Regions from separate parts of the Lysinibacillus sp. NPDC093210 genome, predicted to be linked through region 2. Evidence: riboswitches for the same ligand, from Rfam matches in the RefSeq annotation. Region 2 holds a riboswitch; each other region holds the start of a gene.
The links. Region 2 has a riboswitch for cobalamin ahead of metE (5-methyltetrahydropteroyltriglutamate--homocysteine S-methyltransferase). Riboswitches for the same ligand answer to the same signal wherever they lie in the genome.

Region 1 (8,117 bases), on a different contig from region 2:
CATTTTACATAGCGTAAAAATGCCATCACATTAGTCGAACTATTTCTGCTATATCGTTGATGTCCGCTTCGGTGTGCGCTTTCCGCGGGCACGACGTAAGCCGCAACCCTCGCTAACGCGCGGTTTGTTGCGTCTTACGCTGCGTGCGTTCCCGCTGGAGTCGCCCACCTTCGCTACCATCAACTCGTGTTCTCTTCTAATTTTTTATTTACTGCAAAAGAAGGGACAACTATAGTTTCATTCATTTTACATAGCGTAAAAATACCATCACATTAGTCGAACTCTTTCTGCTATATCGTTGATGTCCGCTACGGCGTGCGCTTTCCGCGGGCACGACGTAAGCCGCAACCCTCGCTAACGCGCGGTTTGTTGCGACTTACGCTGCGTGCGTTCCCGCTGGAGTCGCCCGCCTTCGGTACCATCAACTAGATTGCATATACTATTTCCTTCGCTCTAAAAACTAACCTTATTACCGTCAATTATTAATTTTCTATTAGCGCCATAGATTCTGCTAATGTAGCCATATTGCTCATCATCGAACAAGCTGCGTCTAGAATTGGAAACGCTAATGCTGCGCCAGAGCCCTCTCCCAATCGCATATTCATATGAAGCATCGGCTCTACTCCTAGCAATTCGGCTGCTATTTTTGCCCCAGGTTCTTCTGATGCATGAGAAGGTATGATATAGTCTTGTACTTTTGGTTCAAGCTCATATGCAATTAGTGCAGCTACTGTAGAAATAAAGCCATCAATTACAACTGGTTTGCGATTTGCGGCAGCCGCAAGGATCACTCCAGCCATAGCCCCTATTTCTAACCCACCAACTTTTGCAAGTATATCGATTGCATCATGACGATTAGGTTTGTTTATTTCGATAGCCTTTTGAATAACAGCTACTTTATGTTCAATTCCACCTGACCCTAGCCCTGCACCGAATCCCGTCACTTCAAGCGGGTGACAAGCATGAAGTACTGATAATATAGCTGCACTAGGTGTTGTATTGCCAATCCCCATTTCACCAGTAGCAAGAACATTTGCCCCTTTTGCTATTTCTGATGTCGCTATTTCTATGCCTACTTCAATTGATTGGACTGCTTCTTCCCTCGTCATCGCCGGACCTTTCGCCATATTATCCGTACCGTATTTAATTTTTTTAATTAAAACACCAGCATCAAGCGGAATATCCTCTTTGACACCGACGTCCACTGTTACAATTTTTGCATTTGTTATTTTAGCAATAGCACAAACACCTGTTACCCCTTTAGGAAAATTCAATGTTTGAAAAAATGTTACGTTTTGTGGATTCGATGTTACCGCTTCGTCACAAACACCGTGATCTGCCGCACAAACGATGATCACTTTGTTATCGAGTTTCGGATATAGTTCTCCCGTAATCCCAGTTAGTTGTATAGCAAGTGACTCCAGCTTCCCTAAACTGCTTGGTGGCTTGCTAAGAGAATCTATACGTTCCTTCGCTTTTTCCATCATTTTGTTGTTAGTACGTTGAATTTGTTGAATCGTTTGTTGTAGCAATTGCATCATCATCTCTCCTTTTTTTAACCTTTTACATAAAAGAATGAAAAAATAGAAAAGCCTGTAGTTTATTTCATAACAAATAAACTACAGACTTTTCCATCGTCCATATCATCCGAAGCAATTAGGCAGGTCTCCTGGCTCAATCTCAACATTTTATAGAACCTTCCCAGCCATCGCTAGTGGTATTCTCTATAAAACTCCATTTTACAGTGGTGGGACCGCTAAAGCATTTCACTTTATTCCCTATTCTCCCAAAGTGGGCACCTAATGCTTTTATGTAATTACTTTAAATTTACGACAAAGTTTTTTGAGTGTCAATATTGTTAAAAGTTTTGGTAACAGCACTTTTTGCATTGCCATCTTTTAATATAAGCTAAAAAAATAAGGTATTTAACAACTGACTTGTTAAATACCTTCATCTTACATTATTTAAATTCTAATTCCCCATCATATGCAAGCATGCCGCCTTCAAGATTTGTTACATCAAAACCTTGTGCTTCTAAATAAGCACATGCATTTGCCGAGCGTCCGCCAGCTTTACATACGATAATATAAGGCTTAGATCGATCTATTTCATCTAAACGCTCTGGAATTGTTCCAAGCGCTATATGCTTAGCACCAGGAATAACACCTTGTGCTACCTCATCATCTTCTCGCACATCAATAATGTATAGGTCTTCGTTAGCATCTAGTTGTTCTAATAATTGCGTTGTATCCATTGATTTCATCTTTATAGTCCTCCAATATATCAATTTCCTATTACATTATAGCGTGAACGAAAAAAAACAGCTAGTGATGTAACACTAGCTGCTTAAAATGACTCTATTCTTCTGTCTCTAAAAATTCGACTTGCTTTGCTGGAACGAAAGTAGAAATTGCGTGTTTGTAAATGAGATGCTGTTTGCTTTCAGCATCAACTAATAATACTGTAAAGTTGTCATAGGATTTCACTGTTCCTTTTAACTGGAACCCGTTTAACAGAAACACAGTTACAAAAACACTGTTTTTACGTAGATGGTTCAAAAACGTATCTTGCAAATTGATTGATTTCATAGATTGCGCCTCCCCTACTCTCTTTCTACCTCTTCATTCCTATAGTAGCATGTTATACCAATTTATCAATTAGTAATTTTTAGAAATTATTAAAGTTTTTAGTCTTTTTCAATAAAATGAATGTCCATCTTATTGCGGAAATAAGTAAGTTGTCTTTTCGCGTAGCGACGAGAATTTTGTTTTAAACTTTCAATTGCTTCTTCTAATGTGCATCGACCATCTAAGTAATCATACAATTCCTTATAGCCAATCGCTTGTATTGACTGTACATCTCGAATATTTTGCTGCCATAACCCTTTTACTTCTTGTAACAGCCCTTTGTCCATCATCAAATCTACTCGACGATTAATGCGATCATAAAGCTCATCGCGTGACATATTTTCACCAAGCCCTAAAATCAAATGGCGGTAAAGTGGAATTTCTCCACGATTATGTTCCTCTGAAGCCTTTGAAACACCACTTAATTCAATCATTTCTAATGCTCGAATGACACGTCTCGTATTATTCGGATGAATTGTTTCTGCCGTTTTCGGATCCAATGCTAATAGTTTTGCATGCATGGCTTCAGGACCTAATTTTTCTAGCTCCTCATAATAAGCCTTACGTGCTACCTCATCTACCTGCTCCTCCGTAAATTGGAAATCATAAAGCACTGCTTGTACATATAACCCAGAGCCTCCAACAATAATTGGCAACTTCCCACGTTCCTGTATTTCACTAATTTTGGCACGCACTAGTTTTTGATAATCTGCTACTGAAAATGATTCTGTTGGCTCTTTGAAGCTTAATAAATGATGTGGTACACCTTGCATTTCTTCCTCGGTAATTTTCGCTGTACCAATATTTAAGTCTTTATAAATTTGCATCGAATCGCCATTAATAATTTCACCATTATACTTTTTTGCTAGCTCAATGCTCAGTGCTGTTTTACCAGAGGCCGTTGGTCCAACTATTGCTACGACCTCTGCTTGCTGGATTTTATTTTGTATCATACTTTTCTAACCACCGTAATAAAACTTGATGAACCGCCTGATGATTGTCTTCATTTAAAATTTCGTGTCGCTTATCTTCAAATAAATAGACTGTAACATCCTGTATACCTGCCGCTACAAAACGCTCTGCCACAGTATACACCCCTTGACCACCGTCACCAACAGGGTCCTTGCTACCACTTATCAAAAGGATCGGTAAGTTTTTATTTATTTTTTCAATCTCTTTTTTTCGATTTAGCACCATAAGGCCAGCCGTTAAGTCAACAAAAAATTGATTGGTTGGTATAAAGCCACAATATGGATCATCGATATATTTTTGCACCTCATGCTCTACCGAACATAACCAATCATATGCTGTTTTAGCATTTGGAACTTGTTTATTGAAGCTCCCAAAACTCAATTTATTTAATAAAGGGCTCTCCAACTCTTTGCCCCGTTGCATTGCCAATACTTGTGCAACATAATGCCCAATCTTATGCAATGTCGAGACGTTTCCGGTTCCACAAAGTATAACGTTATCCACGTCATTGCTGTAAAGCTGAATATATCTTCTAGCAATAAAAGAACCCATACTATGACCAAACACAATTAAAGGCACATCGGCAAAGTGGGCATGCATAGTTATGATCACTTCATGGGCATCTTCTACAACACGGTCAAAACCATTTTTTTCAGCGAAAAAGCCTAATGTGCCGTTATAAGATGCTGTTTCTCCATGTCCACGATGATCATGCATCGTAACTGCATAGCCTGCTGCACATAGTATTCGAGCAAATTTTAGATAACGGCCACTATGCTCTGCCATGCCATGTAAAATATGAAAATGACCTATGCATGGAATTGCCGGAGTCAATGTGCGCGTAAACACAAAATGTCCATCCGACATTTTCATATAACGCTCTTCCATTTACTTCACCTCCACATCCGCAAAACTTGTCGCATCGATTATGGCTTGTTCTAATTGAGCAACATAGGTATTTCTTTGGGAATCTGAGTAGTGAAAACGCTGTTGCATTACTTGAATTACTTGCTCCTTATATCGTTTCACTGCATCAATATCAAAGTATAATAATCCCGTACGACGAATAAAGAAATCACAAGGTGTATAAACCATTTCCGCTTCTATACCATAAAGCAGCATCGCATGTAACACAAGAGGCATCGCACTGCCATGCTCATGCAAATACTTCACCTGATCAAATAAAGCATCTACATTTGTACCATACTTTTGCACAAGATGCTTGGCTTCATCATAATTCAAGCCATACTGAACGCCCTCTCTTGCTTTATATGCAGTATAATCAGGGAAATTAATAGCATTAATGCCCTTTGCACCAGAAAGCGACAACTCACGTGTCATACATGGACTTGCATGCTTAAATTTATGTGTTTTGACAATTTTATCAACGATTGTTTCAGCCATTTGGCGGTAGCCTGTTAGCTTGCCTCCTGCAATTGTCATCAAACCACTGGATGCAGTCCAAATCTCATCTTTACGCGAAATTTCAGAAGGGTCTTTACCTTTTTCGAAAATAAGTGGACGTACACCTGCCCAAGAAGATTCAACTGTTTCTCTTGTAATTTCGGCTGTAGGAAAAACATTTTTAGCTGCCTCAATTAAATAATCTACATCTTGTTGTGTTGCGGTAGGGTGTATAGGATTTCCTTCATAAACTGTATCCGTTGTCCCTAAATAAGTTTTACCATCTCGTGGAATTGCAAAAGCCATTCGTCCATCTGGAATATCAAAATAGACTGCCTGTTGCAATGGGAAGTGCTTTTGATCGAGGACAATATGGACACCTTTTGTTAGACGTAATTGTTTTTTGTCCGTACTTTTATCCTTTTGTCGGACTTCATCTACCCAAGGGCCAGTAGCATTGACGATTTGTGCCGCATGAACTTCCACTACTTTTCCTGTTACATGATCTTTTACTTTTGCCCCAATTAGTTTTTTCTTGTTATATAAAAATCCTGTCATTTCAGCATAGTTTACACAAAGTGCGCCATATTCAACCGCTTTTTTTAGCACTTCAATTGTTAAACGTGCATCATCGGTACGATACTCTACATAGTAGCCGCCGCCAACGAGCTCATCGCGCTTTAATAATGGCTCAAGCGCTGCTGTTTCTTGTGCACTCAGCATTGTACGACGTTCTTTCTTTTTCACACCTGCTAATCGGTCATAGACCTTCAATGCTATTGAAGTCGTAAACGGACCAAGTGTACCATGCTTATATAAAGGCAACAGCATCTTTTCAGGCGTCGTTACATGAACACCATTATCATAAACGATTTCGCGTTCACGCCCAACTTCAGCCACTACACCCATATCAAATTGTTTTAAATATCGAAGGCCTCCGTGAATAAGCTTTGTTGAACGGCTAGATGTACCAGCCGCAAAGTCCTGCATCTCAATCAATGCGACAGATAATCCTCTTGATGCGGCATCGAGTGCAATTCCAGCACCCGTAATGCCACCTCCAATTACTAATACGTCAAAGCTATATTGCTCTAAATAATCCATAATTTTAGGACGATGCTCAAATGAAAACATACTTTCTCCCCCATTAGCTATGATTTGAATAAACGTGTAGCCTCTACAGCTCTTTGCCAGCCCGCGTATAATATCGCGCTTTGCTCTGTGGTCATTTTGGGTTGATAGGTTTGCCCATTTGCCCATAATGCAGCTAACGCCTCTTTATTATCCCAAAATCCAGTTGCCAGCCCTGCTAAATAGGCTGCCCCGAGTGCAGTCGATTCATTTAGCTTTGCTAACTCCACCTCTAACTGTAAAATATCACTTTGGAATTGCATTAAGAAGCCATTACTTACAGCTCCTCCATCTACCCGCAATACTTCAATTGGCGTACCTGCCGCTTCCTCCATTGCATCCAGTACATCTTTCGTCTGGTAAGCCAATGATTCAAGTGTTGCGCGAATAAAATGTTCTTTTGAAGTACCCCGTGTCAAGCCAAAAATAGCGCCACGGGCATCGGTATCCCAGTATGGTGTTCCTAATCCTACAAATGCAGGTACAATGTATACACCATCGGTATCAGCAACCTTTGTTGCATATTTTTCAGATTCCTTAGCAGTTCGAATCATTCGAAGACCATCACGTAACCACTGAATTGCAGAACCTGCTACAAAGACACTGCCTTCTAATGCGTATGTTACAGTGCCATCAATACCCCATGCAATCGTTGTAAGCAAGCCATTTTCAGAATGTATAGCCTGTTCACCCGTATTTAACAACATAAAACAGCCAGTACCGTACGTATTTTTAGCCATCCCCTTCGCAAAGCATGTTTGCCCAAAGAGCGCTGCTTGCTGGTCGCCAGCAATACCTGCAATTGGCGTTTCTTCCCCAAAAAATATGCTTGGTGCTGTTTTCGTATAGATTTCTGAGGAATTTCTTACTTCTGGTAACATTGTCATAGGGATATTTAGTAGTTTGCAAAGTTCTTCGTCCCATTGTAGTTCATGGATATTATAAAGTAATGTCCGCGCCGCATTGGAGTAATCCGTAATATGTGCCTTCCCTTTTGATAATCGCCAAACAATCCAACAATCAATCGTGCCAAATAGTAAATCACCATTTTCTGCCTTGTCACGAGCACCTTCAACATTGTCTAAAATCCATTTAATTTTTGTTGCAGAAAAGTAGGAATCCAGACGTAACCCTGTCTTTTGCTGAAACATTTTTTCATGGCCATGTTCCTTCAACTCTTTAACAATGTCCTGAGTTTGCCTTGATTGCCAAACGATAGCATTATAGACAGGCTGACCCGTATGTTTATCCCAAACTACCGTAGTTTCCCGCTGATTAGTAATGCCAATTGCATGTACCTCACTTGCTTCATGACCACTTTCAGTTAAAACAGCTGCGATAACTGCGAGCACTGATCCCCAAATCTCATTGGCGTTATGCTCTACCCAGCCTGCCTTCGGAAAATACTGCTGAAATTCCTTTTGTGCAACATGGACAATTTCACCTTTATGATCGAATAAAATCGCTCTTGAACTTGTCGTACCTTGATCAATTGCTAAAATAAATTCACCCATTCATTCTCCCCCTTAGGTTTTCACACCACGCTCGAGATCGCTGTAAGCTTTTCTTTAATTTACTGCGACCGCGATGCTCAGTTACCACTACATTACCCGTTTGAACATTTTTTCCACTTCATAGGTTGTAAAATGAATTAGCACTGGCCGACCATGTGGACAGGTAAATGGATTGTCTGCCTTACGTAAATCGTCTAGCAACGCAACCATTTGCTCTTTCGTTAAATAATGATTCGCCTTAATAGACTTTTTACAGCTCATCATAATGGCTGCTGCCTCACGCATTTTTTTTACATCTGCCTTTTTCGTCGTCAATACTTGCTCAATTAAATCCTCAATAATGTCCTGCTCCTCGCCATTTGGAAACCAGCTAGGGTGCTCACGAATAACAAATGATGACTGTCCAAAATCCTCTAAAAATACACCAACAGCCTCTAGCTGCTGTCTATTTTCACGCAGTATAAGCGCC
Region 2 (8,117 bases):
AAAGCAAGAAAATGGAGAAGCTTTGTACAAACGAAAGTATTTGATGAATATGATAAAGGAAATATAGAATTGGCTGTTCAAAACCTTAATTCTGTTGATCGTCTCGAAGTGGAAATTAGAGAAGGATACGAGGACCTTGCAAGTGCAAGAGAAGCATCTATTAATAAGCTTGGGCAGGAAATGATCGCTCAATCGAAGCAAACAATGAATGTCGGTTTAATGATAGGAGTACTCACAACTGTAGTTGCGATTGTAATCGCTTACATATCGGCGTTTATGATTGCTAATCCGATAAAAGCAGTAATTGAAAAAATATCGCAAATGGCAGACGGAGATATTAGTCAGCCCTCTTTGCCTGGAAGAATGAAGGATGAAATCGGCTTACTCGTGCAATCGACAAATACATTGAATAGTAAGCTTCATGAAATTATTGGTTCTATAAATGTTGTTTCAGGCAATGTTGCTGCCAACAGTGAACAACTTGCACAATCTTCTTTAGAAGTGAAAACGGGTGCAGAACAAATTGCATTAACAATGCTTGAACTAGCGGGTGGCTCTGAATCACAAGCACAAAATGCAGGGGATTTAGCGCAGATGATTGACACATTTAAAATAAATGTCCAGCAAGCCAATGAACAAGGCATAGATTTACAAGGCTATTCGAGTGAAGTGTTGCAACTTACTGCAAGTGGCCAACATTTAATGAATGACTCAACACAGCAAATGTTTACTATTGATAAAATTGTCCAAGAGGCTGTTGCAAAAGTAGAAGGCTTAAATAGGCAATCACAGGAAATATCTAAATTAGTTTCTGTCATTGATGATATTGCCAATCAAACCAACTTATTAGCATTGAATGCTGCAATCGAAGCAGCACGTGCAGGGGAGCAAGGCAAAGGTTTTGCTGTTGTGGCCGATGAAGTGCGCAAGCTTGCAGAACAAGTATCATATTCAGTGACGGATATTTCATCTATAGTAGCACGCATTCAAAACGAAACAGTTGGGGTAACAGCTTCACTTCAAACGGGCTATGAAGAAGTGAAAAGGGGCACAGAGCAAATTACGAATACTAATACTACCTTTGAACAAATTGCCTCTGCTGTAAATAGTATGGGTAGTAGTATTCAAGGGATAACAGAAAACTTGCAGGGCATTTCAACAACAACTGTGCAAATCAATCGTTCTATCGATGAAATTGCAGCTATATCAGAGCAGTCTGCCGCTGGTGTAGAGCAAACGACTGCAACAATTGATCAAACAGTTGCAACAATGGATGAAATCTCTAAGAATACAGATTATTTAGCATCGATGGCAGAGAATTTAAACAAAGAGGTTCAGCACTTTAAACTGTAAATAAAAAAGCAGCCATCGATGGCTGCTTTTTTTAAAAATTTAAATGGGCTGAATAATTTCTACTCGATTACCAAAAGGGTCTCTAAATTCAAAGCGCTCAAAATTAGGAATTGGAACAGAATCAAGGATTTCGATATGATGCTCTGTTAATATTTTTTTCCAATATGCTACATCCTCTACTTGATAGGCAATATGCGCTTTCGTTGTTAGTCGATCAAAGCCGTCTTCTGTGCCAACATGTACTTCTTGATGACCAACTCGTAACCAAAATCCACCACGCCCTTTAAGGGATTCTGGTTTCTCTATTTCTTTGAGCCCTAACACATGGCAATAAAACGCTTTCCCTTGCTTCTCGGTACCTTTTGGAATTGTTAATTGTACGTGATGTAATCCGACAATCATAGTAATCCTCCTCATTATTTCTTGTTATAACTATATATTTCTACAAATTCCTTGAAATACCTTTTGATAGATTGTTTAATTATTATGTCGGCAATCAGTACAATTTAGAATGATTAAAAGAATTATGTACCGAAATAATATACATATCTTCACAAAAGTTATACTTTTCAGAAAAATGTATGTTATAGTAAGAAACATAATTGAATATTGTGTAAGAGTTGGTGCCAAATGAAAGTTTGGCTTAAAAGGGAAGTCGGTGTAAATCCGACGCTGTCCCGCAACTGTAAATCGGAGCAAATCACATATGCCACTGGGGAACTGGGAAGGCTGTGAGGCGTGTTGATGAGAAGCCAGGAGACCTGCCAATGTCTAGTACACACCAAATAACCTACGTGGAAATAGGTGGTGAGATGTGACCGAATCGGCACTGTGCGACTAACGAATATATACGATAATTAATATATTATCGTATCGCCTCGTCATAGCTAATTTAGATATACAATAACTACCATTTTCCTGAAAAGGAAAATGGTTTTTTTTATTTTAAATCAGAGGAGAGAAGTAATATGACGTATACAACGACTGTAATTGGCTACCCATACATAGGGGATGACCGTGAATGGAAAAAGGCATTAGAGGCATTTTGGAGAAATGAACTTACAGAAGAAGATTTCTTACAAAAAATGAAAGAAATTCGTCTTGCACGCATCGACAAGCAGCTTCGTAGCGGTATAGATATTGTCACTGTTGGGGATTTCACACTGTATGACAGAATGCTTGATACAGCGATGATGTTTGGCTTAGTGCCAAAGCGCTTCGGCTGGCAGGGTGGAAAGGTAGATTTACAAACGTATTACGCGGTAGCGCGTGGAAATAAAGAAGCTGTTGCTAGTGAAATGACAAAATGGTTTAATACAAATTATCATTACATTGTACCTGAATATGAAGGACAAGTTCTGCAACTAACAGACAATAAAATACTTGCAGATTTCCTTGAGATTAAAGAAGTATATGGCATTACTGCGAAGCCAACGCTAATCGGGCCATATACATTTTGCAAGCTAACAAAAGGTTACGATAAAGTATCACAAGTTGCGTTTATTTTAGCAATACTACCACTGTATGCGCAGGTTATCCAAGAACTCGTATCAGCCGGTGCTGACTGGGTTCAATTAGAGGAGCCTGCATTAGTCACATCATTAGATGAGGCAGAGGTCAAACTTGTGCAAGAAATATATACACAATTAGCAGCCGCTATACCAGAGGCTAATATTATGTTACAAACCTATTTTGAATCGTTATCCGCTTATAACACACTAATTGAACTCCCTGTACAAGGATTTGGCTTGGATTTTGTTCATGGCTATACGAAAAATATGGAGGCGCTACGTCAATTCGGCTTTCCACATGATAAAGTATTGGCAGTAGGTATTGTTAATGGGCGAGATATTTGGAGGGCAAATTTAGCAGAGGTAAGTACAACAGTTAGGGCAATTGAACAGCTGACTAGTGCACAGGAGCTGTGGGTTCAATCGTCATGTAGCTTACAGCATGTGCCGATTTCGACCGCACTTGAAACAAAATTAGAGCCTGTCTTAAAAAATGCGCTTGCATTTGCTGATGAAAAATTAGCAGAAATATCAGAGGTGGCTAAATATTTAAAAGAAAAAAATCATACGTCAAACCATACTATCTCTGAGAGCATGAAAGCAATTGAAGCATTAAAAAAACATCCCGTACGAAATAATCAGGCAGTTCAACAAGAAGTACAAACGGTGTCGACAGAGGATTTTGAACGTCAAAATGATTTTAATGCGCGTCAGATTATTCAACAACAGTCACTGCAGCTACCATTATTCCCAACGACTACGATTGGTAGTTTCCCTCAATCTGATGAAGTGAAGCGCACACGTAACGCATGGCGTAAAAAACAGCTTGCAGATGAAGCATATGCTGACTTTGTCGCACAAGAAACGAAACGGTGGATTGCGATACAAGAAGATTTAGATATTGATGTACTAGTGCATGGTGAATTCGAGCGTACGGATATGGTGGAATACTTTGGTGAAAAACTATCAGGCTTCGCATTTACAGAAAAAGCTTGGGTCGTTTCGTACGGCTCTCGTTGTGTGAAACCACCGATTATTTACGGTGATGTTGCATGGGAAGCACCGATGACAGTGAAAGAAACTGCCTATGCACAAAGTTTAACAAATCGATATGTGAAAGGAATGTTAACAGGTCCAGTTACGATTTTAAACTGGTCATTTGTACGTGACGATATCGCAAGAAAAGATGTAACCTATCAAATTGCACTTGCACTAAGGAAAGAGGTTGAGGCACTAGAAGCGGCTGGCATTGCTATTATTCAAGTCGATGAACCTGCATTACGTGAAGGCTTGCCTCTACGTAAAGAAAATTGGGGCGCATATTTGGATTGGACAGTGAATGCTTTTAAGCTCGCTACGGCTAGTGTAAAGGATGAAACACAAATTCATACACATATGTGTTACTGTGAGTTCAATGATTTTATTGAACCAATTAGTGCATTGGATGCTGACGTTATTTCTATAGAGACGTCACGCAGTCATGGAGAGCTAATTGCATCACTGCTAATAAACCCATATGAAAAAGGGATTGGATTAGGTGTTTACGATATTCATAGTCCTCGGGTGCCGAGCGAAAAAGAGATGTTAAGTATCATGCAGGATAGCCTACAAGTATTATCGACAAATCAATTTTGGATCAACCCAGATTGTGGTCTAAAAACGAGAAAAGAACCTGAAACAGTTGCAGCGCTCGCTCATATGGTTGCTGCTGCCAAAACATTACGACAACAAGTACAGCAATCAACATATTGATTATCTAGAATAAGAGAAAACGCTCTTTTCATTACAAGCGTAAGCTAAAAAATAACATCCCCTGAGAGGCGAAAATTCTTAGGGGATTTTGTCTGTATTTAGGACAAGATAGTCTTGTTACATGTTTATATCAAAAACTAAAATAGTTGTTTTATTTAAAACAATGAATTTAATGTGAAATATTTAATGAAAAGTATTATGAAACCTAGTATTTCGGAATTAAAAAAATAATAATATTTTGGAAATTGATTAAGGTGAAATTAAAATTTTTGATAATTATTTTTGATATTTTCGCTAAAATCAAGTAAAAAAATGTTATTTTATTTTTTCTGAATTTATTAGTATTATGATTGAAAATAAAATATTTCTTTATATATGCAAGGTTATCGGTACTTAATAAGGTTTATGTCAGTAAAATAAGGTATAGTATATTTGTTGAATAGATTCTTCTTTAAGGATTAGAAAAGTAGGTGAACAAAGTGGGGAAATATCAATTGGATACTAAAGGTAAGGTAGCTGTGACAAAGTATCATGAAAAAAACAAACCTGCCAAATTTGATAAAAAGCAGCAAATTGAAAAAATACGTGCGGAGTATTTGAAAAAGAAGCAAGAACAAACAGAAAAATAATAGAAATGAAAACATAGGGAGACTTAATTTATTATAGGTTATATATACTAAATGGCACTTAAAGCCTTTATGGAAAAGGGTTTAAGTTTAGTCTATATACTAAAACTTTTAGTAGGGGTATCGTCAAAAAATGCGGTCTTACAACATTAAGAAATATGCATAACCGTCGATAGTGCAACAATGTTTCAAGTACAAATAAAGCAATGCTATGACTGACATTTGAAGAATGTGCATAAAAACATGTATAATTAATGTTCCCAAGGAAAGCCACGAAACGTTGATGGTACAACATTCGTGGCTTTTCATATGCGTCAAAATTTTCATTGGGAACGTTATTTTTTATAGGTATTTCTGTAGATTTTAAATAAAGATTAATCAAATGTAATAAAGTCTGATAATTTGTAATAAAGTCCAATAATTAGAAAAAAAGGTGTGATACAATTGCTTTGACTAGATGGGCAATGACATTTCAACTAATAGGCCGTTTAATTGAATACCATCTACACAAGACCTTCGATCCAACAAAGACTTCAGCTAAAGAAATACATGGTTATCTCAAATCATTTCGATGAAATAGGATGAACACAATAAAAAGTTTAAAGGAGAGAAATTAAAATGAGTGTAGAAATTTATAATGGAGAACGTTCTGAAGAAAGTATTCAATTTGAAAAATGGATCACTTCCCAAGGTAATAAAAAGAGTTTTGCTAGTATTGAAAACACCAAAAGCTTCCTTAAGCAAAGGGGAACTGAAAATACTAAGCCCTATGTTATTGGGGAAGATGTTAAATTTTTAAGTGATATTCAGGAGTTGACTTTCGAGGGCATGCAAGTCTTCACAATAAATGACCAAAAGTCGTCGAAACAAAAAGTTATTCTTTATATACATGGTGGTGCTTGGACGAGTCAACCTTTAGATTTACACTGGTTGTTTATGGATAATATGGCGCAATCTTTAGATGCGAAAATTATTGCTCCTATTTATCCTAAAGTCCCTTATTTTAACTATAAGGATACCTATCCGAAAATCCTAAACCTATATAAAGAAATTCTTGGAACTGTTGAAAGTATCAATCAATTGACTATCATGGGAGATTCGGCTGGCGGAAATATCTCACTTGGTCTGGCCCATCTTTTAAAGATGGAAGATCTGCCTCAACCGAAAGATATTATTTTATTATCTGCATGTGTTGATATGAGTTTGAGCAATCCTCTTATACCTGAATATGATGAAAAGGATCCTCTGTTAGCTCGTGAAGGAATGGAAGAAATTACAAAGATATGGGCAGCTGATAAAAGTGTAACTGACCCATTGATTAGTCCAATTTATGGTGACTTTAAAGGACTTGGGAAGATTACTCATTTTATTGGAACACACGAAGCTTTATATCCAGATGCTATGAAACTTGATGAAAAACTAACAGAACAAGGAATTGAAATCAATACCTTTGTTTATCCTCAAATGATTCATGTGTTTGTTGTTATGCCAATCCCTGAAGCAAAAGATGCTCAACAGAAAATTATTAATATAATTAATAACTAAGTGCTTTCTTTTAAGTCATGGAACAGTTGTTTTATATTTAAATGGAGACAGGTTAGCAAGCTATAGGTAGAAATCACAAACTTGATATTCAACAACGAGCGCGATTACAAAGATCAGCGCTCGTTTTCATTAAAGGGTCATAAAGTCGAATAAGTTCTTAAAAAAACATTGGATATTTATGATTAATTGTATAGTAATGGAGATATTTATAGAGTTTGGGAATAGCGTGAATCACAAGTAGCTCTTATTAATAGGTGAGTTAGATGTAGGTAATAGGTCTGAAGCTGTTTAAAGTAAATAATCATAGGGTATTCATAAACATGTAACAGGATATAGATAGTGCAAGCTCGAAAAAGCCTTGCGATACTTTTTTATCTTTACGATTTAATAATTAATCAAAATAGGAGATGATTTTTGATGGGAAACCCACATCTAACCGATCCACGTAAGAAATTTCATACGGAAAAATTCCCTGATCAAGAACAGGACACTCCAGCACTACAGAATGAAATGAGCCCCAAACCTGACTGTGGAGAAGAATCATATAAAGGATACAATCGCCTGGAAGGGCGCAATGCCTTGATTACCGGAGGCGATTCCGGGATTGGCCGTGCCGTCGCCATTGCTTATGCACGCGAAGGAGCAAATGTGGCCATCCAATTCTTCCCTGGTGAAGAGGAAGATGCCAACGAGGTCAAAGAATTAATTGAAAAAGCCGGCAGAAAAGCATTACTGTTACCGTATGACTTGCGGAAAGATTGCACAGCGACAGAGATTGTTACAAAAACAGTGGAAGCTTTTGGCGGATTGGACCTGCTAGTATTGAATGCTGCGCAACAAATCGCCCAGCCATCCTTAAGTGACTTAACAATCAAACAAGTGCATGACACTTTCAAAGTAAACGTCATTAGCATGTTTGAGACCGTAAAAGCTGCCGAAAAACACCTGGAACCAGGAAGTGCGATTATCACCACTACATCGGTTCAATCTTTCGATCCGTCCTCATCCTTAATGGATTATGCCGCTACAAAAGGTGCGATAAGCAACTTTATGGTATCCCTGTCTTCGTACTTTGCTTCTAAGGGAGTACGTGTCAATGGTGTCGCGCCAGGCCCGATTTGGACGCCATTGCAGTTGGATAATGGAAAGTTGGAAGGTGAAATTCCTGTTTTTGGCCAAAATACGCCTCTCGGCCGTGCGGGACAGCCAGTAGAGCTTGCGCCGGTGTATGTTCTTCTGGCCTCCGATGAAGGAAGTTATATCACTGGTCAGATTTATGGGGTGACTGGTGGCAAGCCGTTAGACTTGTAATCTTAAGTATGTGACAAAA
Region 3 (8,117 bases), on a different contig from region 2:
AATGGAAGTGAAAAAAGCTGAAAACCAAGCAAAATCACTTGCATTAAAGGCACAAATTGCAACGAAACAAGAAGAAGAACGTCTTGAAGCAGAGCGTAAGGCAGCTGAGGAAGAAGCAGCTCGTTTACGTGCACTTCAAGCAGCTACACCTGTAGCTCATGTCAACAACAATAATAACAACAATAGCGGTAAAAATAACGGTGGTAGCAAACCTCAACCCATCATAGTTGGATCTGGTGCAGGTACTGCATCTTCAGGTGATGCTATTTCTACAGCGAAGCAATTCCTAGGTCGTTCATATGTTTGGGGTGGCAGTAATCCTACAACAGGCTTTGACTGCTCAGGTCTTGTACAATGGTCTTACAAGCAAGCGGGCGTATCATTACCTCGTACAGCATCACAACAATATTTATCAACAAAACGAATTTCAGCAAGTGAAGCTCGTGTTGGTGACTTAGTATTCTTCAGCTATGGCTCAGGCGTAGCGCATGTTGGTATTTATCTTGGTAATAACACAATGATTGATGCTCAAAATAAAGGGGTAGTCATTGAGTCACTTGATTGGTGGAACCAATATTTGGTGGGATTCGGTCGTATTCAATAAGCCTATATTAGTTAGACGATTTGAATAGCAAAAAAGTTAAATAAACTAATAAATAGCATTCATTATCAAGTAACGATAATGGGTGCTATTTTTATTTGGAAATTACACGAATAAAACGATTACGCCAACTGCTTACATTACCCGTGTAGAAGGAGCGGTAATAATCGAACGCTTTTTTAAGAATGCGGAATTAATCAATTTATAACTTCATATTTTCGTAGTCGTAAATAGCCAATAATATAAGGCACCCTCTGTTTAAAAAGAACAGAGGGTGCCTTTTGGTATTTATACTTTTGTGATGCCCATCAAATAGAATATCCTCAACTGCAGTATATTCTTTTCAATCTTATATTAAATTTTGATATTCAATTTGATAACCCCTGTTTCTTTTAAGGTGAAGAGGAAGATGATAACAAATGGTCCTACGAATAAGCCGATGACGCCAAACAATTGTAAACCGATAAACATCGCGATTAATGTTGGCAGAGGGGGTAAACCGATATGTGCACCCATTACTTTAGGCTCGACAGTTCGGCGAATAATTAATAAAATAGCTGCAAGAACAAAGAGCTTAATGCCAATCGCTGTATTACCCATCAGGAGGTGATAAGTTCCCCAAGGTGCTAAAATAATAATTGAGCCAAGGAAAGGGATAATATCAATAATCCATATAATAATGGTCATAACTATCACATATTTCGGTTGAATAAGTAGTAAACCTACAAGTGTAACCCCAGCTATAATAAAGCTAACAAGAATCTGAGCCTTCATAAAACCGAAAAATGCGTCTTTTAAACGATTAGTAATAATTTTCAATTTTTCTTCAGTTGTAGGCATTAAATATTTATAAGTTGACTGTTTTAATTTTGGTAAATCTAGCATAAATAGAAATAGGGCGATCATATAAACAAGAAGACTTATAAAGAGGCTTGGAATTTGTGAAAAGAAGGTCGTAACTTTGGTATAATTAAAGAAGTTTAAAAAAGAATCTTCAACTTTCTCAATGAAGTCGGTTGTCGTTTTTTGAAGTGAAGCACTCACTTCAGTTGGAAAGTCTTCTGTATATTTTGAAATATTCTCTTGCATATGACCCCACATCTCGGATAATTTAGAGATATAGTAAGGTGCTTGCTTTGAAATGGAAATAATTTGCGACATTAGTTGCGTAATAGTAAAGTAACAAATAATAGAAATAAAAATAACGCTTACTATGTATATAAAAGCAACAGCTATTTTGCGCGACATTTTCCATTTTCGTTTAAAAAACATAACAATGGGTTCTAATAAAAAAGCTGTAACACCTGCTAAAATAATTGGCACGGAGACAGGAATGATAAAATATACGGCTATAAGTAGGCATATAATCGCTAGCGTTCGTATAATCAACTTTCGAGTTATAGTTCTATTCATAAGCTCTCCTTTTATCGTTATTTTTAAGTAAAGTGTACCATAAAAAAAATAAAATTTGAAAACGTTCTGAAAGAATGAAGGTAGGGATAAATCATGGAAAAAGAGATTTTGCAACTTTTTAGTAATTTAACAGAGCGTGACCGTGAGATTGAATACGCGTCGTACAGAAAATTGATAAAAATTATGCAAGAACCAGTAGATTGGACATATGCTGTTTGGGAACAGCTTATTAAAGCCCTTACATATACAGATGGACATGCTCGTGCACGGGCAGCACAGTTTTTATGTGCATTAGCAGCAAAAAGTGACCCTGAAGAGCGTGTTCTGGATGATTTTTTAAAAATTTGGGCAGTAACATATGATGAAAAAACAGTAACAGCAAGGCATGCTCTTCAAGCAATTTGGCAAATTGGGCTTGCTGGACAAGTTCAAAGGGATTTAATTGTTTCATATTTAGCGAAAAGGTTCCAAACATGTATCGATGAAAAGCAACCATCGCGTATTCGATATGATATTATTGTCTCCTTCAAGAAGTTGTTTGATGCTACGAATGATCAAAACTTACTGGATATTGCAAAGAGATTAATAGATGAAGAGCAGGATATAAAATACAAAAAGAAATATAAAACAGCCATCCGTTAAAATAGCGAGATGGCTATTTTTATGCCCAAGTGTGTTGTTTTGAAGAAAGGAGAGTTATTGCTTATAATAAAAATAGGAGGATGGATTCAGTTTTTGATAGGTCTTATATACTGATGTAAGCAATGGTATAAGTGAGAGCTAGAAATATCTATAAAGGGGAAACACGTAAATATGCAACTGTGTATAGCATAATAACAGTATAATTTTGGTAAATTAGAAAGGGTCGAGAAAATGGGAATTTATAATTATTTAGTGAAAAAGCCTAACGGTGAAATTTTATCAATGGAGACGTATCGTGGAAAGACAATGTTAATCGTCAACACCGCCAACCAATGTGATTTTACATATCAATTTGAAGATTTACAAAAAATGTATAATAAATACGACAAGGAGAATTTCGTTGTTTTAGGTTTCCCATGTAATCAGTTTGGGCAGCAGAACCCAGAAGATGGAGTGGAGACAACACAACTTTGTCAAATTAACTACGGGGTATCTTTCCCGATTTTTGAACTAGTCCAGGTTAATGGAGAAGAGACACATCCGTTATTCAATTATTTAAAGCATGAAGTAGATTTTCGTGAATTCGGAAAAGCGAATATGCAGGAAAAGATGTTAGCTGAAGCTATTATCCAAATTGCGCCTAGCTTTTTAGATGGACGTAACATTCGTTGGAACTTTACGAAATTTTTAGTTGATAATCAAGGTAATACAGTTGAGCGCTTTGAACCAACAGATTCACAATTAGATATTGAACAAGCAATTGAAAAAATTTTATAGCAAGCTATTTTAATCAGAATTTTTAGGTTGGAATAACAAATAGCTGATCACTATGTAGAAATAGTGCTAAGTTTTGTATAAATATATTCGAATATTCCACAATCTCACAACTACTTTTTCAAATCAATATATGATAAACTGCTAATCAAGTGAATAATTCTTGCAGAATAATGGTGCTAATTTAGCATAATCGGGAATTCGGTGTAAAACCGAAGCTGTTTCCGCAACTGTAAGTACAAGAATCATAAAAAATGCCACTGTCGAAAAGGGAAAGTTCCGAGATGGGAAGGTTTTATGATATCGCTACTGCATTGGGTAGTGAGCTGTACGAGCCAGGAGACCGACCTTTATTTAATGTATAAAAACTCTTCGGAAGCTAGGAGGATATACGGCAAATACATAGGCAATGTCGCGTGAGGCGGCACTATATATGCTATTTTCGTCGTTCCCTAGGGAGCGACGTTTTTTTTATGCACCTTAAAGCAAAATCTGTTCATGAAAGAAAGAAGGGACTAAGTATGAAAAAAGATGCCCGTTATTCTTGCTACCCGTTCATGCGTGAAAAAATATCTACTGTAGAGTTTGAGATTCGTACGGATAGTTTAACAACTCATGTCGGTGTAGCATTGACGGCTGTAAAAGCTGAAGAAGTTGAAGTAGTGGCGACAGATTTATTGACTATTTTGCCAATGGCCTACCATGTAAATGGCTCAGTACGTGGCAAATTAGCGGTAACGGAAGAAGATTTGTTATGGCTTAGCAATCGCTATGATTTTTATGTAGGGCATGTAAAGGAAGAAATTCAGAACTTTGTTTTACCACAAGGTACGGGGGCTGCAACTGCGCTTCATTTATGTCGTAGTGAGGCAAAAAAATCATACCGTGTTCTACATAAAGTTTCTGAGGAAAGAGAAGTACCAGCCATCCTTTTCGATTACTTAGGATTATTAGCTAATGTATTTTTTGTAATGGCTGTATACATGAATCAACAGGCTGGTATTGCTGAAATACCGTTTATAAGCAAATCATATCCGATGAAGAAAAAGAAGGAGAATGTGTAAAGTGAAGAAACTATTTAATTTCCAATGGCTTTCAGTGTTAATGTTAGCCCTTGTATTGGCAGGGTGCGGCACAGCAAATGAAGCTAAAAAGGACGATACATCAAAAGCAGGACAACAAGCTGAGCAAACAGGCTACAAAGTGACAGATGATCGCGATGTAGAAGTAGCCTTTGATACAGTACCAAAAACGGTTGTGTCATTACAACCGAGTAACACAGAAATCCTATTTGCACTAGGTGTTGGCGATAAAGTTATTGGTGCAACTGAATATGATACGTACCCAGAAGAAGCAAAAGATATTGAACGTGTTTCTGATTCTGTAACATTCAACACTGAGCGAATTGTAGCATTAAAGCCAGATGTTGTTATTGCTTATTCAACAGGCAATGCCGAAACATTAGATGCGCTAAAAGGTCTTGAAGATGCAGGCGTAAAAGTATTTGCTATTCAATCAGCAGCATCATTTGAAGATGTATATGGAGATATTCAACAAATTGCTGAAGTGATGGGCGTTAAAGATAAAGGTGACCAATTAAACGAAAATATTAAAGCGAAAATCACGGATGTGCAAGCAAAAGTAAAAGGTGTAGAAACACCTAAAAATGTTTACTTAGAAATTAGCCCTAAGCCAGATATTTATACGACAGCAGCTGGTACTTTCCAACAAGAGATTCTTGATGCAGCGAATGTGAACAATATATTTGGTGATCAAACAGGATGGGTAAAAGTTTCTGAGGAAGATGTTATTGCGAAAAATCCTCAAGTTATTTTAACAACAGTAAACTATGTAGAAGACGCAGTAGGAGAAATCCTTGGGCGTGATGGATGGAATACAATTACTGCTATTCAAGATAAAGCAGTAAATTATATTGATACTGATATTTCAAATCGTCCAGGTCCACGTATTGGTGAAGCTGTTGAGATGGTAGCAAAAGCAGTATATCCCGAATTATTTAAATAAATATAAATGGTGAAAGCCAACCATTAGAGCTTGTGCCAAAGAGATAAAGTGTTAGATTGACTGCGTTCAATCTAACACTTTTTTGCTGTGAACGTTGCTGTCCGCTATAGCAGATATTTTCTGCTGCGTACAGACTTCACGGGCTTCAACCGGCGATATTTCCATGGCTACCGACAATTCATAGACTGTGGATTTCTTCTAAAAGGCTTTGTGAATAATTGGTATTATCTTCAGTTGTTCTATAAAATAGAGATATAGATGATTGCTTAAATAAGGGAGGCGTAGTGGATGACACAGTTTGGCATGAAAGTTATTCCGTTTGAGGCAGTCTTGAATTTCCGTGATATGGGTGGCTATAAGACGCGAGATGGCAGAGTGGTTAAGAATGGATTGCTATATCGCTCAGCTGCACTAGGTAAGATGACACAAGCGGACAAGGAGCGCTTTGAAGCACTAGGAGTAAAAACAATTTTCGATTACCGAGATCAACAAGAGGCACTAAATAATCCTAACCCCACATTTAAAGGCGCAAAGTATATTCAAATTCCTGCAAAGGGCAATCACGCATTTGAGATGCCGACAAATACCGGCGGCCACAATTTTTATAAGGTTGTAAGCCCAGAGATGTTCCGCGATTTTTATGCACAAATGCCATTTAACAATGCTTCATTTAAAAAATTAATGTCTACAATTCAAAATCCAGATAATTTAGGCCTCGTCCATCACTGTGCAGTAGGAAAAGATCGAACGGGAATTGGCGGTGCGCTCATTTTGCTCGCATTAGACGTACCCGAGGAAACCATTATGCAAGACTATTTAGATACGAATATTTATTTACGCCCTATGGTAGAAAGAATGGCACAGGCAATTCAAAATAATTTTAATGAACAAGAGTTACAACAGTTCCATGCATTAATGTCTGCACGTGAGGATTATTTGCAAGCTGCTTTTGATGCTATAGATAGTCGTTATGGTTCGAAAACAGCGTTTTTAGAGCAAGAGTTTGGTTTAACAACAGAAAAACGCCAGCAATTACAAGAAAATTGCTTATGCTAGTAGGACGCCCTTTCACAGTAAGTAAGTGAGAGGGATTTTTTTTGTAAGCTATTCAAAATATTTTTGTATTCGCTATCCTTTACAGTGGCAAATCTGTGATAAGATACAATAGATTTTTATGTAATATAGAGAGAAGTGAAGTTGTTGGGACATGCGATTAGAGAGAAACATTCGGCAGACCAGTTTAGTCTATTTCATTTAACATGGCCGATTTTTTTAGAAGTTTTTTTATTTATGTTAATGGGCTTAGCCGATACATTTATGTTAAGTGCCTTATCGGATAACGCTGTATCAGGTGTTGGCGCAGCAAATCAATACATTCATATTGCGATATTAATTCTTGAAGTGGTAGGCAATGGTGCTGCAATAGTTGTCTCGCAATATTTAGGTTCAAAAAGATTTTTAGAGGCTACAAAGATTTCGGCGTTGGCAATTACGATGAACTTAATTGTTGGCCTTATTATGAGTGCTCTGTTTTTCTTAGGCTCAAGCCATTTAATGTCGATGATGAATCTGAAGGGCGATGTCTTACAATATGCCCAAAGTTATTTAGTCATAATTGGTAGTTTTATTTTCTTACAAGCTATTATTAATGCATTAGCGGCTATTATTCGTGTACATGGTTGGACGAAGCAGACGATGTATGTATCACTCGGTATGAATGTCGTTCACGTCGTGTTAAACTACGGATTGATTTTTGGTAATTTTGGATTGCCTGAATTGGGTGTGAAAGGTGCTGCGATTTCCTCGATTATTAGTCGTGGACTTGCGGTTATTGTATTTTCATGGCTGTTGTATCAGGTAATGGAGATACGTGTGAAAATCGAATACTATTTCACTTTTTCAAAAGAGTATGTCCGAAAAATTTTAAATATCGGTTTACCGTCTGCATTTGAGCAAGTGCTTTATCAATTTTGCCAAATTGTTTTCCTCTATTATGCAACTTATATAGGGTCTGAAACGCTTGCAGCAAGACAATACGCAATGAATATTTCGATGTTTACGTACTTGTTTGCGGTTGCAATCGGTACGGGGACAGCTATTATTATAGGTCGCTATGTAGGTGCGGGTAAAAAAGATGAGGCATATCATCAATTATGGATAAGCGTGCGCTCAGCTTTTATTTTTACAATACTAATGGTAAGTGTTGTGACGATTTTCAGAAAACAGTTAATGAGCATATTTACAGATAATGCAGAGATAATAGCTATTGGTGGGTCTGTATTAGCATTAAGTATTTTATTAGAAACAGGTCGTACGATGAATATCGTTGTTATTAATTCATTACGTGCTTCAGGCGATGCAAGGTTTCCAGTGAAAATTGGCTTTTTATCGATGGTCTGTATGAGTTTGCCACTTGGCTATTTGTTTGTATTTGTTTTAGATTGGGGACTAGTAGGGATTTGGTTAGCTATTTCTGCAGATGAATGGATGCGTGCCATTATCGTATACTTTAGATGGAAAAGTCGAAAGTGGGAGCGTTTTGCAATTGTCTCACCTACTGAACAAAAGGAGGCGAATTAAATGGGGGCACTTTCAAAACGTGCTGCAGGAGCGGCGTTAATAGATGCAAATATCGGGCTATTTGCTTGTCCGATTTGTCAGG

Region 1: another riboswitch for cobalamin. It lies ahead of cobT (nicotinate-nucleotide--dimethylbenzimidazole phosphoribosyltransferase); the one in region 2 lies ahead of metE (5-methyltetrahydropteroyltriglutamate--homocysteine S-methyltransferase).
Region 3: another riboswitch for cobalamin. It lies ahead of ACIP9C_RS19030 (hypothetical protein); the one in region 2 lies ahead of metE (5-methyltetrahydropteroyltriglutamate--homocysteine S-methyltransferase).

Annotation. Positions count from the first base shown of each region.
Region 1 is NZ_JBIVOE010000002.1:249,120-257,236, forward strand. Features, by position in the region: gene cobT (nicotinate-nucleotide--dimethylbenzimidazole phosphoribosyltransferase) at 483-1,538, opposite strand; cobalamin riboswitch at 1,643-1,818, opposite strand; gene ACIP9C_RS06810 (rhodanese-like domain-containing protein) at 1,961-2,263, opposite strand; gene hfq (RNA chaperone Hfq) at 2,358-2,588, opposite strand; gene miaA (tRNA (adenosine(37)-N6)-dimethylallyltransferase MiaA) at 2,687-3,580, opposite strand; gene ACIP9C_RS06825 (alpha/beta fold hydrolase) at 3,567-4,487, opposite strand; gene ACIP9C_RS06830 (glycerol-3-phosphate dehydrogenase/oxidase) at 4,488-6,137, opposite strand; gene glpK (glycerol kinase GlpK) at 6,155-7,648, opposite strand; gene mutL (DNA mismatch repair endonuclease MutL) at 7,736-8,117, opposite strand, start outside.
Region 2 is NZ_JBIVOE010000001.1:98,841-106,957, reverse strand. Features, by position in the region: gene ACIP9C_RS00510 (methyl-accepting chemotaxis protein) at 1-1,353, shown strand, start outside; gene ACIP9C_RS00505 (VOC family protein) at 1,393-1,755, opposite strand; cobalamin riboswitch at 1,958-2,136, shown strand; gene metE (5-methyltetrahydropteroyltriglutamate--homocysteine S-methyltransferase) at 2,322-4,616, shown strand; gene ACIP9C_RS00495 (hypothetical protein) at 5,096-5,245, shown strand; gene ACIP9C_RS00490 (alpha/beta hydrolase fold domain-containing protein) at 5,861-6,787, shown strand; gene ACIP9C_RS00485 (SDR family oxidoreductase) at 7,205-8,098, shown strand.
Region 3 is NZ_JBIVOE010000009.1:107,758-115,874, reverse strand. Features, by position in the region: gene ACIP9C_RS19050 (C40 family peptidase) at 1-604, shown strand, start outside; gene ytvI (sporulation integral membrane protein YtvI) at 956-2,014, opposite strand; gene ACIP9C_RS19040 (hypothetical protein) at 2,108-2,656, shown strand; gene ACIP9C_RS19035 (glutathione peroxidase) at 2,888-3,433, shown strand; cobalamin riboswitch at 3,588-3,796, shown strand; gene ACIP9C_RS19030 (hypothetical protein) at 3,952-4,494, shown strand; gene ACIP9C_RS19025 (ABC transporter substrate-binding protein) at 4,496-5,455, shown strand; gene ACIP9C_RS19020 (tyrosine-protein phosphatase) at 5,744-6,511, shown strand; gene ACIP9C_RS19015 (MATE family efflux transporter) at 6,656-8,035, shown strand; gene ACIP9C_RS19010 (putative RNA methyltransferase) at 8,036-8,117, shown strand, end outside.